3 regions of the Citrobacter sp. Igbk 17 genome follow, and region 2 is predicted to be linked to each of the others. Evidence: predicted binding sites of a transcription regulator. Region 2 holds the regulator's gene; each other region holds the start of a gene.
What was found. Region 2 encodes CRP, which controls carbon source genes, mostly activating them, when cyclic AMP is high. Its sites were predicted from a motif close to ATGTGANNNNNNTCACAT; they were not measured.
Positions count from the first base shown of each region.

Region 1: NNO08_RS14205 (YjcB family protein) is a predicted target of CRP. The motif match lies at 1,476-1,493, and genes of this name have one in related genera.
Region 3: NNO08_RS09505 (mannitol dehydrogenase family protein) is a predicted target of CRP. The motif match lies at 1,118-1,135, and genes of this name have one in related genera.

Region 1 is NZ_JANEWI010000022.1:47,170-50,363, forward strand. It holds gene NNO08_RS14200 (EAL domain-containing protein) at 1-1,063, opposite strand, end outside; gene NNO08_RS14205 (YjcB family protein) at 1,615-1,896, shown strand; gene ssb1 (single-stranded DNA-binding protein SSB1) at 1,963-2,487, opposite strand; gene uvrA (excinuclease ABC subunit UvrA) at 2,739-3,194, shown strand, end outside.
Region 2 is NZ_JANEWI010000051.1:11,382-14,575, reverse strand. It holds gene NNO08_RS21245 (phosphoribulokinase) at 1-317, shown strand, start outside; gene NNO08_RS21240 (OsmC family protein) at 416-820, opposite strand; gene crp (cAMP-activated global transcriptional regulator CRP) at 1,129-1,761, shown strand; gene NNO08_RS21230 (YccS/YhfK family putative transporter) at 1,813-3,194, shown strand, end outside.
Region 3 is NZ_JANEWI010000012.1:49,254-52,447, reverse strand. It holds gene uxuA (mannonate dehydratase) at 1-1,022, opposite strand, end outside; gene NNO08_RS09505 (mannitol dehydrogenase family protein) at 1,225-2,691, shown strand; gene NNO08_RS09500 (CobW family GTP-binding protein) at 2,811-3,194, shown strand, end outside.

The DNA.
Region 1 (3,194 bases), on a different contig from region 2:
GGGGATGCGCAGAAAGAAAATACCCTAAATCATTGAACACTTCTTCGACCACGTAATCCGTGATCCTTTCAATCATGCCTTCTTTTTCAGCCAGCGGAATAAATTCCGTCGGGCTCATGACCTCACCTTTGCAACCTGGCCAACGCATCAGCGCTTCGGCCCCCACACATTGACCATTCTTGATATCGATGATCGGCTGGTAATGCAGGCGTAGCTGGCGCTTTTCCAGTGCACGTCTTAGCAAACGACGAGGGGAATGGTACTGCTGGCGCGTGCGCCACCACATCAACAGCATCAGAATGCTGCAGATCACTCCAAAGGGGACCGTTAGTGCGGCTTCGTGATAGAAATTTTGATGGACGCGATCGCTGGTAGTCGAAACAATAATCGCGATCGGGCGCTTCTCAGAACGAACGATGGTATAGAACCGATCGTCCAGTTGGAAGGTAGAGGCTTTACCGCGCACCAGTGGCAGAAATTGCTTAACATGCGCCTGATTGCTGGCGGAGAAGAAAGTATCCGTTATCGTGTCATAGACGCCCCACAATAGGCCAGGGTCATCTGACATGACTTCGCTGTAAGATAATGGGTTAATGACTACGACGTAGTTTCCTCTTTGCATATACGTCATGTTGTAGCCAGAGAAAAAAGGCGTATCGCGATAGTAATAGATCGAAACGTCCGGCGTACGTTTATAGTCAGCGGTTGGCATAATATAGGGAACTGACGGCGCCATCGACGTAGAGCACAAAAAATGATCAGCTTGTGCATAAATTAGCTCGCTGATATATAAACGCCCGCGAATAATATTCAGCATACTTTTCTGATGTGCAGGGGTACACATCTTGCCCTGATACAGTTGAGCCATATCACGCGCTAAATCGGCTTGCTGGATCACCAGTTCCGTTTTATTTAACACCAGTTGAGCAAAAGAGCGGAGTTGAGTGCGGGTTTCGGACATCGCCCGGATATGAGCAAACCATAGCGCCAGCACCACGGGGAGCAATACCACCGTGAGCGTGCCGAGGAGCTTCAGCATCTTGCTTTGCGCACTGAGATTCATGTCAGCCCTATTTCCCTGTTTCGTATATGCCAGTACCCATCAAGGCAGGATGCTATAAACACCAGCTGGTTAAGTTGCATGAATCTATCAACATTATCAACAGACGTCTCTATGTAAAAGTCTGATAATAGTGGATGATGATATTATTTTCCCGTAAGGCAAACTTAAAGTTACGCTTATTTTGCAACATCATTATCAAGAAGGAGTAATGTTTTACACGCGTTATACTGACGGCACGTATAAAACACATTAACTTTTTTAACGATTAATTTCGGATAAAGAAAACAAGCAACATGAATGCATCTTACATAACGCATAATTTATTATTCGTTTATGAACCCAAATAACCACACAACAACAATGGGTAATGGCAGGCAAAAATAACGTCAGATACTGGTGAACAAACGAGCGGTTGTGATATAGTTCACAGAATTAATGTAACAGAAACATTGTTTCATTCATGTTATTGCCCGTCGATAGCCAGAGTACCACACCCTCTGTGAACACCCCCGCGCTGTCCTGGGCATCAAGACTTTCTGAGGACGTTTTTCATGGCAACAATAACAACTGGCGTGGTTCTTCTGCGGTGGCAACTGCTCAGCGCAGTACTGATGTTTTTAGCCAGTACGCTCAATATTCGTTTTCGTAAATCAGATTATGTTGGACTGGCCGTTATCAGTAGCGGTTTAGGGCTTGTTTTTGCCTGCTGGTTTGCAACCGGATTACTCGGTATCACCCTGGTAGATGTATCCACTATCTGGAATAACATCGAATCCGTGATGCTCGACGTGATGAGCCATACTCCGCCAGACTGGCCGATGGTGTTGAACTGATAACAGAAAGGAATGGGGTTACCCCGACACTGGGGCAACCCTGATCAACGAAATAAAGCAGAGGGATTAGAACGGAATATCGTCGTCGAAATCCATCGGCGGTTCGTTAGACGGTGCTGCCGGAGCGGATTGCTGCGGGCGAGACTGTGCGCCACCGCTGAACTGGTTGCCGCCTTGTGGCTGCTGAGGCTGACCCCAACCACCCTGCTGCTGACCACCACCTGCCGGTGCGCCGCCGCCCTGACGACCACCCAGCATTTGCATGGTGCCGCCAACGTTAACAACGACTTCAGTGGTGTATTTTTCTACGCCGGATTGATCGGTCCATTTGCGAGTACGCAGTTGGCCTTCAATATAGACCTGAGAACCTTTACGCAGATATTCGCTGGCGACTTCCGCCAGTTTGCCGAACAGCACAACACGGTGCCACTCAGTCTGCTCTTTCATTTCGCCGGTCGCTTTATCACGCCAGGATTCGGAAGTAGCCAGCGTAATGTTGGCAACTGCGCCACCATTCGGCATATAGCGTACTTCCGGGTCCTGGCCCAGATTACCGACGAGAATCACCTTGTTTACGCCTCTGCTGGCCATGATCGTGTCTCCTGAAAAACGTTACTGAATAAGTGTAAGCGCGGGATTGTAGCATTTCCAATAGCGCTTTTACTACGTTGCGAAGTTGATTCCAGTAAACAACCTCAGCCAGACATTGTTGCACAGACGCCTGTGTTTTGCATTCCAATACTGTATATCCATTCAGGTCAGGTTGTGTCATAATTAACCGTTTGTGATCGCCGGTAGCAACATGCAGCCAGGCAAAAAAGCGTTTAATCCGGGAAAGATGAATGGATAAGATCGAAGTTCGGGGCGCCCGCACCCATAATCTCAAAAACATCAACCTCGTCATCCCGCGCGACAAGCTGATTGTCGTCACCGGGCTTTCGGGCTCAGGCAAATCTTCGCTCGCTTTCGACACCTTGTATGCCGAAGGGCAGCGTCGTTACGTTGAATCCCTTTCCGCGTACGCACGTCAGTTTCTGTCGCTGATGGAAAAACCGGACGTCGACCACATTGAGGGGCTCTCTCCCGCCATCTCAATCGAGCAGAAATCGACGTCGCATAACCCGCGATCCACGGTTGGGACAATTACCGAAATTCACGATTATCTGCGCCTGCTGTATGCCCGCGTTGGCGAGCCACGCTGCCCGGATCACGACGTGCCGCTGGCGGCGCAAACGGTCAGCCAGATGGTAGACAACGTCCTGTCGCAGCCAGAGGGCAAACGCCTGATGCTGCTGGCA
Region 2 (3,194 bases):
GTTCAATGGACGATTATATCAATTACATTACGCCGCAGTTTTCCCGCACGCATATTAACTTCCAGCGAGTGCCCACCGTCGACACCTCCAACCCCTTTGCGGCAAAGAGTATTCCGTCACTGGATGAGAGCTTTGTAGTGATTCATTTTCGTAATCTGGAAGGCATCGATTATCCCTGGCTGCTGGCTATGCTGCAGGGTTCATTCATTTCCCATATCAATACATTAGTCGTGCCGGGCGGCAAGATGGGGCTGGCGATGGAATTGATCATGCTGCCATTGGTGCAGAGGCTGATGGAAGGTAAAAAGATAGAGTGATGTATGGGATGTGCCCGATGGCGCTACGCTTATCGGGCCTACGAGTCGGTATCGTTATGTAGGCCGGATAAGGCTACGCCGCCATCCGGCATCATATGTTAAGCAGCAATCACTTCGTAGGAATGGGTGATATTCACCGCTTTTTCCAGCATCAACGCCACGGAGCAATATTTCTCAGCAGAAAGATCAACCGCCCGAGACACAGACGCATCTTTCAGGTCGCGCCCCGTCACGATGAAATGCAGATTGATGTGGGTAAACAGACGCGGTGCTTCTTCACGGCGCTCAGAGGTGAGCTTCACTTCGCAGTTGGTGACATCCTGGCGTCCCTTTTGCAGAATGGACACGACATCAATGGCGCTACACCCCCCTGCCGCCATTAATACCATCTCCATCGGGCTCGGCGCTTTATCACCAGAGTTACCGTCCATCAAAATTTGGTGGCCTGAGGCGGACTCACCGAGGAAGGTTAACCCCTCAACCCACTTTACACGCGCTTGCATATTTCGTAACTCCAATGTTTCAATTTTCCTGACAGATTACGCGTACATAACAATTCTCGCAATGGAAGGCGACCTGCGTCATGCTGAAGCGAGACACCAGGAGACACACGGCGAAAGCTATGCTAAAACAGTCGGGATGCTACAGTAATACATTGACGTACTGCATGTATGCAGAGGACATCACATTACAGGCTGCAATCTATTTTTAGCAGCCCCCTTCCCAGGTAGCGGGAAGCACATTTTTGCAACCCCAGAGACAGCGTCGTGTTCTGGCTCTGGAGACAGCTTATAACAGAGGATAACCGCGCATGGTGCTTGGCAAACCGCAAACAGACCCGACTCTCGAATGGTTCTTGTCTCATTGCCATATTCATAAGTACCCATCGAAGAGCACGCTGATTCACCAGGGTGAAAAAGCGGAAACGTTGTATTACATCGTTAAAGGCTCAGTGGCAGTGCTGATCAAAGATGAAGAAGGGAAAGAAATGATCCTCTCTTATCTGAATCAGGGCGATTTTATTGGTGAATTAGGCCTCTTCGAAGAAGGCCAGGAACGTAGCGCCTGGGTACGTGCCAAAACCGCATGTGAAGTCGCTGAAATTTCCTACAAAAAATTTCGCCAATTAATCCAGGTCAACCCAGATATTCTGATGCGCCTGTCTTCTCAGATGGCTCGTCGTCTGCAGGTAACGTCTGAAAAAGTGGGCAACCTTGCCTTCCTCGACGTAACCGGTCGTATCGCCCAGACTCTGCTGAATCTGGCGAAACAGCCTGACGCGATGACCCACCCGGATGGCATGCAGATTAAAATCACCCGTCAGGAAATTGGCCAGATCGTTGGCTGTTCCCGTGAAACCGTTGGTCGTATCCTGAAGATGCTGGAAGATCAGAACCTGATCTCCGCACATGGTAAGACCATCGTCGTCTACGGCACGCGTTAATCCCATCGACATGGCGTGTTACGTAGTAATGCGCCATTTTTGTTTGCTCCGATGTGGCGAAGACTGATTTATCACCCCGAGATCAACTACGCACTACGACAGACGCTGGTGCTATGTTTACCTGTGGCTGTCGGTCTTATCATTGGTCAGCTTCATCTGGGACTGTTGTTCTCCCTCGTCCCTGCCTGTTGCAATATTGCGGGTCTTGATACCCCACATAAGCGCTTTTTCAAACGCTTAGTGATTGGCGCGTCGCTGTTTGCCGGCTGCAGCCTGATAATGCAGTTACTGCTGGCACAGACTATACCGCTGCCGCTGATCCTCACCGGCCTGACGCTGATTCTCGGTGTGACTGCTGAGCTAAGCCCGTTGCATGCACGACTTCTGCCCGCCTCACTGATCGCGGCGATTTTCACACTGAGTCTGGCCGGGAACATGCCCGTCTGGGAGCCATTGCTGATCTACGCGCTGGGGACAGTATGGTACGGCCTGTTTAACTGGTTCTGGTTCTGGATGTGGCGTGAACAACCGCTGCGCGAATCACTCAGTTTGTTGTACCGCGAATTAGCCGATTACTGTGAGGCTAAATACAGCATGTTGACCCAGCATGCCGATCCCGAAAAAGCGCTACCCCCCCTGCTGGTCCGTCAACAGAAAGCCGTGGATCTGATTACCCAGTGCTACCAGCAAATGCACATGCTGTCGGCACATCACAATAATGAATACAAACGCTTGCTACGTGTTTTCCAGGAAGCGCTGGATTTACAGGAGCATATTTCCGTTAGCCTGCACCAGCCCGAAGAAGTGCAAAAGCTGGTCGAGCGTAGTCATGCTGAACAGGTGATTCGCTGGAATGCTCGCACCGTTGCGGAACGTCTACGCGTACTGGCCGATGACATTTTGTATCACCGCTTACCGACGCGTTTTTCGATGGAAAAGCAGATCGGCACCCTGGAGAAGATTGCCCGGCAGCACCCGGATAATCCGGTGGGACAATTTTGCTACTGGCATTTCAGCCGCATTGCCCGCGTGCTGCGTACCCAACGCCCACTGTATGCCCGGGATTTGATGGCTGATAAACAGCGTCGATTACCGTTAATTCCTGCACTGAAAAACTATTTGTCGTTGAAATCTCCGGCGCTGCGTAACGCCGGACGCATCAGCGTCATGTTGAGTATCGCAAGCCTAATGGGTAGCGCTTTACACCTGCCAAAACCTTACTGGATCCTGATGACGATACTGTTCGTCACGCAAAATGGCTACGGCGCAACCCGGGTGCGTATTTTACACCGCTCGGTGGGCACGCTTGTCGGACTGGTCATTGCCGGCGTCACGTTGCACTTTCATATTCCTGAGGGTTTTACGCTGGCAGCTATGCTGCTGATAACCCTGGTTAGCTATCTGATCATCCGTAAAAACTACGGCTGGGCCAC
Region 3 (3,194 bases), on a different contig from region 2:
CCCGCTTTCTTACGGCGTTGCTCTTCGCTCAAAATGGCTGCCACCACCGATACCATATCCACGTCGCCCTGCAAGTGTGCGCCTTCGTGGAAGGTTTTCGGGTTTTCTTCACGGCAGGTTGAACGCAAGTGTGTGAAGTGAATACGATCGCCAAAGGTCTCAATCATTTTTACCAGATCGTTATCGGCGCGCACGCCGTACGAGCCGGTACACATGGTGAAACCATTATTGATGCTATCTACCGTTTCTTTCAGCCATTGCATATCTTCAATGGTCGACACGATACGTGGCAGACCGAGGATTGGCCGTGGCGGATCATCAGGATGCACTGCCAGACGTACGCCAACTTCCTCGGCAACAGGCACAATCGCCCGCAGGAATACAGCCATGTTATTGCGCAGTTCGTCTTTGCTGATCCCATCATATTCCGCCAGGCGCGCGCGGAACTGATCCAGCGTATAACCTTCTTCGGCACCCGGCAGACCAGCAATAATGTTGCGGGTCAGCTTTTCAATGTCGGCAGCGGTCATTGCATTGAAATAATCCAGCGCCTGACGCTGCTCTTCAGCGGTGTAATCGGCTTCGGCCCCCGGACGTTGCAGAATGTGCAATTCAAAAGCCGCAAACGCAATCTGGTCGAAACGCAGCGCTTTGGACCCATCCGGTAGCTGATATTCAAGGTCGGTACGCGTCCAGTCCAGGATCGGCATGAAGTTGTAGCACACGGTATCAATGCCGCAGGTCGCCAGGTTTCGAATACTTTGCTGGTAGTTTGCAATCCACATCTGATATTGGCCGGACTGTGTTTTGATGTCTTCGTGGACAGGGATACTTTCCACCACCGACCAGGTCAGCCCTTTTTCGGCCAGAATCGCCTGGCGCTTTTGAATTTCTTCTACGGGCCACACTTCACCGTTTGGAATGTGGTGCAAGGCGGTCACAACACCCGTTGCGCCAGCCTGACGCACATCATCAAGCGATACTGGATCGTTTGGTCCGTACCAACGCCAGGTTTGTTCCATTGCTTCACCTCACAAGTTGTTATACCAAATTAAACGACTTTTATGACGACTACCATACAGGCATCCGGTATACGATCAACACATCGCCCATCATTGATTGATCCAGCTCACATTACCCGGATAAATGAGGCACACCAATTCAATTTGTTGTCATATAACTTTATACTGCCATTGTTAATTAATGGTTAATCAGGTGTATTTAATGAAGACTATTGCCTCAGCATCTCTTGCGGAAAATGTCGTAATGCCTCAGTACGATCGCCAACAGCTAAAAACGCGGATCGTACATTTTGGTTTCGGTGCATTTCATCGTGCCCATCAGGCGTTATTGACCGACCGGGTGCTAAATTCGCAGGGCGGAGACTGGGGGATTTGTGAGATCAGCCTGTTCAGCGGCGACCGGTTGATGAGCCAGCTACGCGAGCAGGATCATTTATTTACCGTGCTGGAAAAAGGTGCGGCCGGTAACCAGCCAATTATCGTCGGGGCCGTCAACGAGTGCCTGAATGCAAAACTGGATTCGCTGGCTGCTATTATTGAGAAATTCTGCGAGCCTCAGGTCGCGATTGTCTCGTTAACCATTACGGAAAAAGGCTACTGTATCGATCCTGCCACCGGGTCACTCGATATCACTAACCCGCGTATTATTCACGATCTGCAAGTACCGGATGAACCCCACTCTGCACCGGGTATTATTGTTGAGGCACTGCACCGCCGACGTCAACGTGGGCTGCAACCGTTTACTGTCCTCTCCTGTGATAACATCCCGGACAATGGTCATGTGGTAAAAAACGCCGTACTGGGAATGGCGGAGAAACGCTCGCCTGAACTGGCTAACTGGATTCGGGAGCACGTCAGTTTCCCGGGAACCATGGTAGACCGGATTGTCCCGGCAGCGACTGAAGAATCACTGGATGAAATTGCCCGCGAATTAGGCGTGGCAGACCCTTGCGCAATCAGCTGCGAGCCGTTTATTCAGTGGGTCATTGAAGACCATTTTGTCAGCGGCCGTCCGCAATGGGAAACGGCCGGTGTACAGATGGTTGATGACGTTTTGCCGTGGGAGCAAATGAAGCTACGGATGCTGAACGGTAGCCATTCGTTTCTCGCTTACCTCGGTTATCTGGCGGGATTCCAGCATATCAGCGACTGTATGCAGGACCGCGCATTTCGCGAAGCGGCTCACCGCCTGATGCTCAGCGAACAAGCCCCGACGCTGCGCATCACCAATGTCGATTTAGACCAGTATGCCGACAGCCTGCTGGAACGCTTTGCCAATCCGGCGCTAAAACATAAAACCTGGCAAATCGCGATGGATGGCAGCCAAAAATTACCCCAACGAATGCTGGACGGGATTCGCGTTCATTTAGCACGTCAAAGCGAGTGGCCGCTGCTGGCACTCGGCATTGCGGGCTGGATGCGCTACGTAAGCGGAATTGATGATTCAGGTGCAATTATTGATATTCGTGACCCGATGAGTGACAAAATCCGCACTATCGTCGAACAGAGTACGGAATCAGAACGCGTCAGCGCGCTGCTTTCACTGCATGAAATCTTCGACACAGACCTCGCACAGAACCCACAATTCGTCGATACCGTGGAACGAGCCTGGCAACGTATCGCCCAGTACGGTGCACATCAGGCTGTCATCGAGACGTTAAAAAGTTAACGATTTCTGCCATTAAACAGGACGAAGTTCGTCTTCGTCCTCTCTGCCCTTCTCTTTTCCCCCGTTTTTCGCCAGGATTGTTAAAAGCCATTACGGTAATTTATGATTCTGGAGTAAACGTGACTAAAACCAATCTCATCACGGGTTTTCTCGGCAGTGGCAAAACCACCTCTATTCTTCATCTATTGGCCAACAAAGACCCCGCAGAGAAGTGGGCCGTTCTGGTCAATGAGTTTGGCGAAGTGGGTATCGACGGCGCACTGCTCGCTGATAGCGGCGCATTGCTCAAAGAGATCCCCGGTGGCTGTATGTGCTGCGTTAATGGTTTGCCCATGCAGGTTGGCCTCAATACGCTGTTACGTCAGGGAAAACCGGATCGGCTGCTGATTGAGCCCACCGGTCTCGGACATCCCAAACAGATTCTGGATTTACTGACCGCGCCGGTTTACGAACCGTGGATCGACTTGCGCGCAACGATTTGTATCCTGGATCCTCGCCTGTTG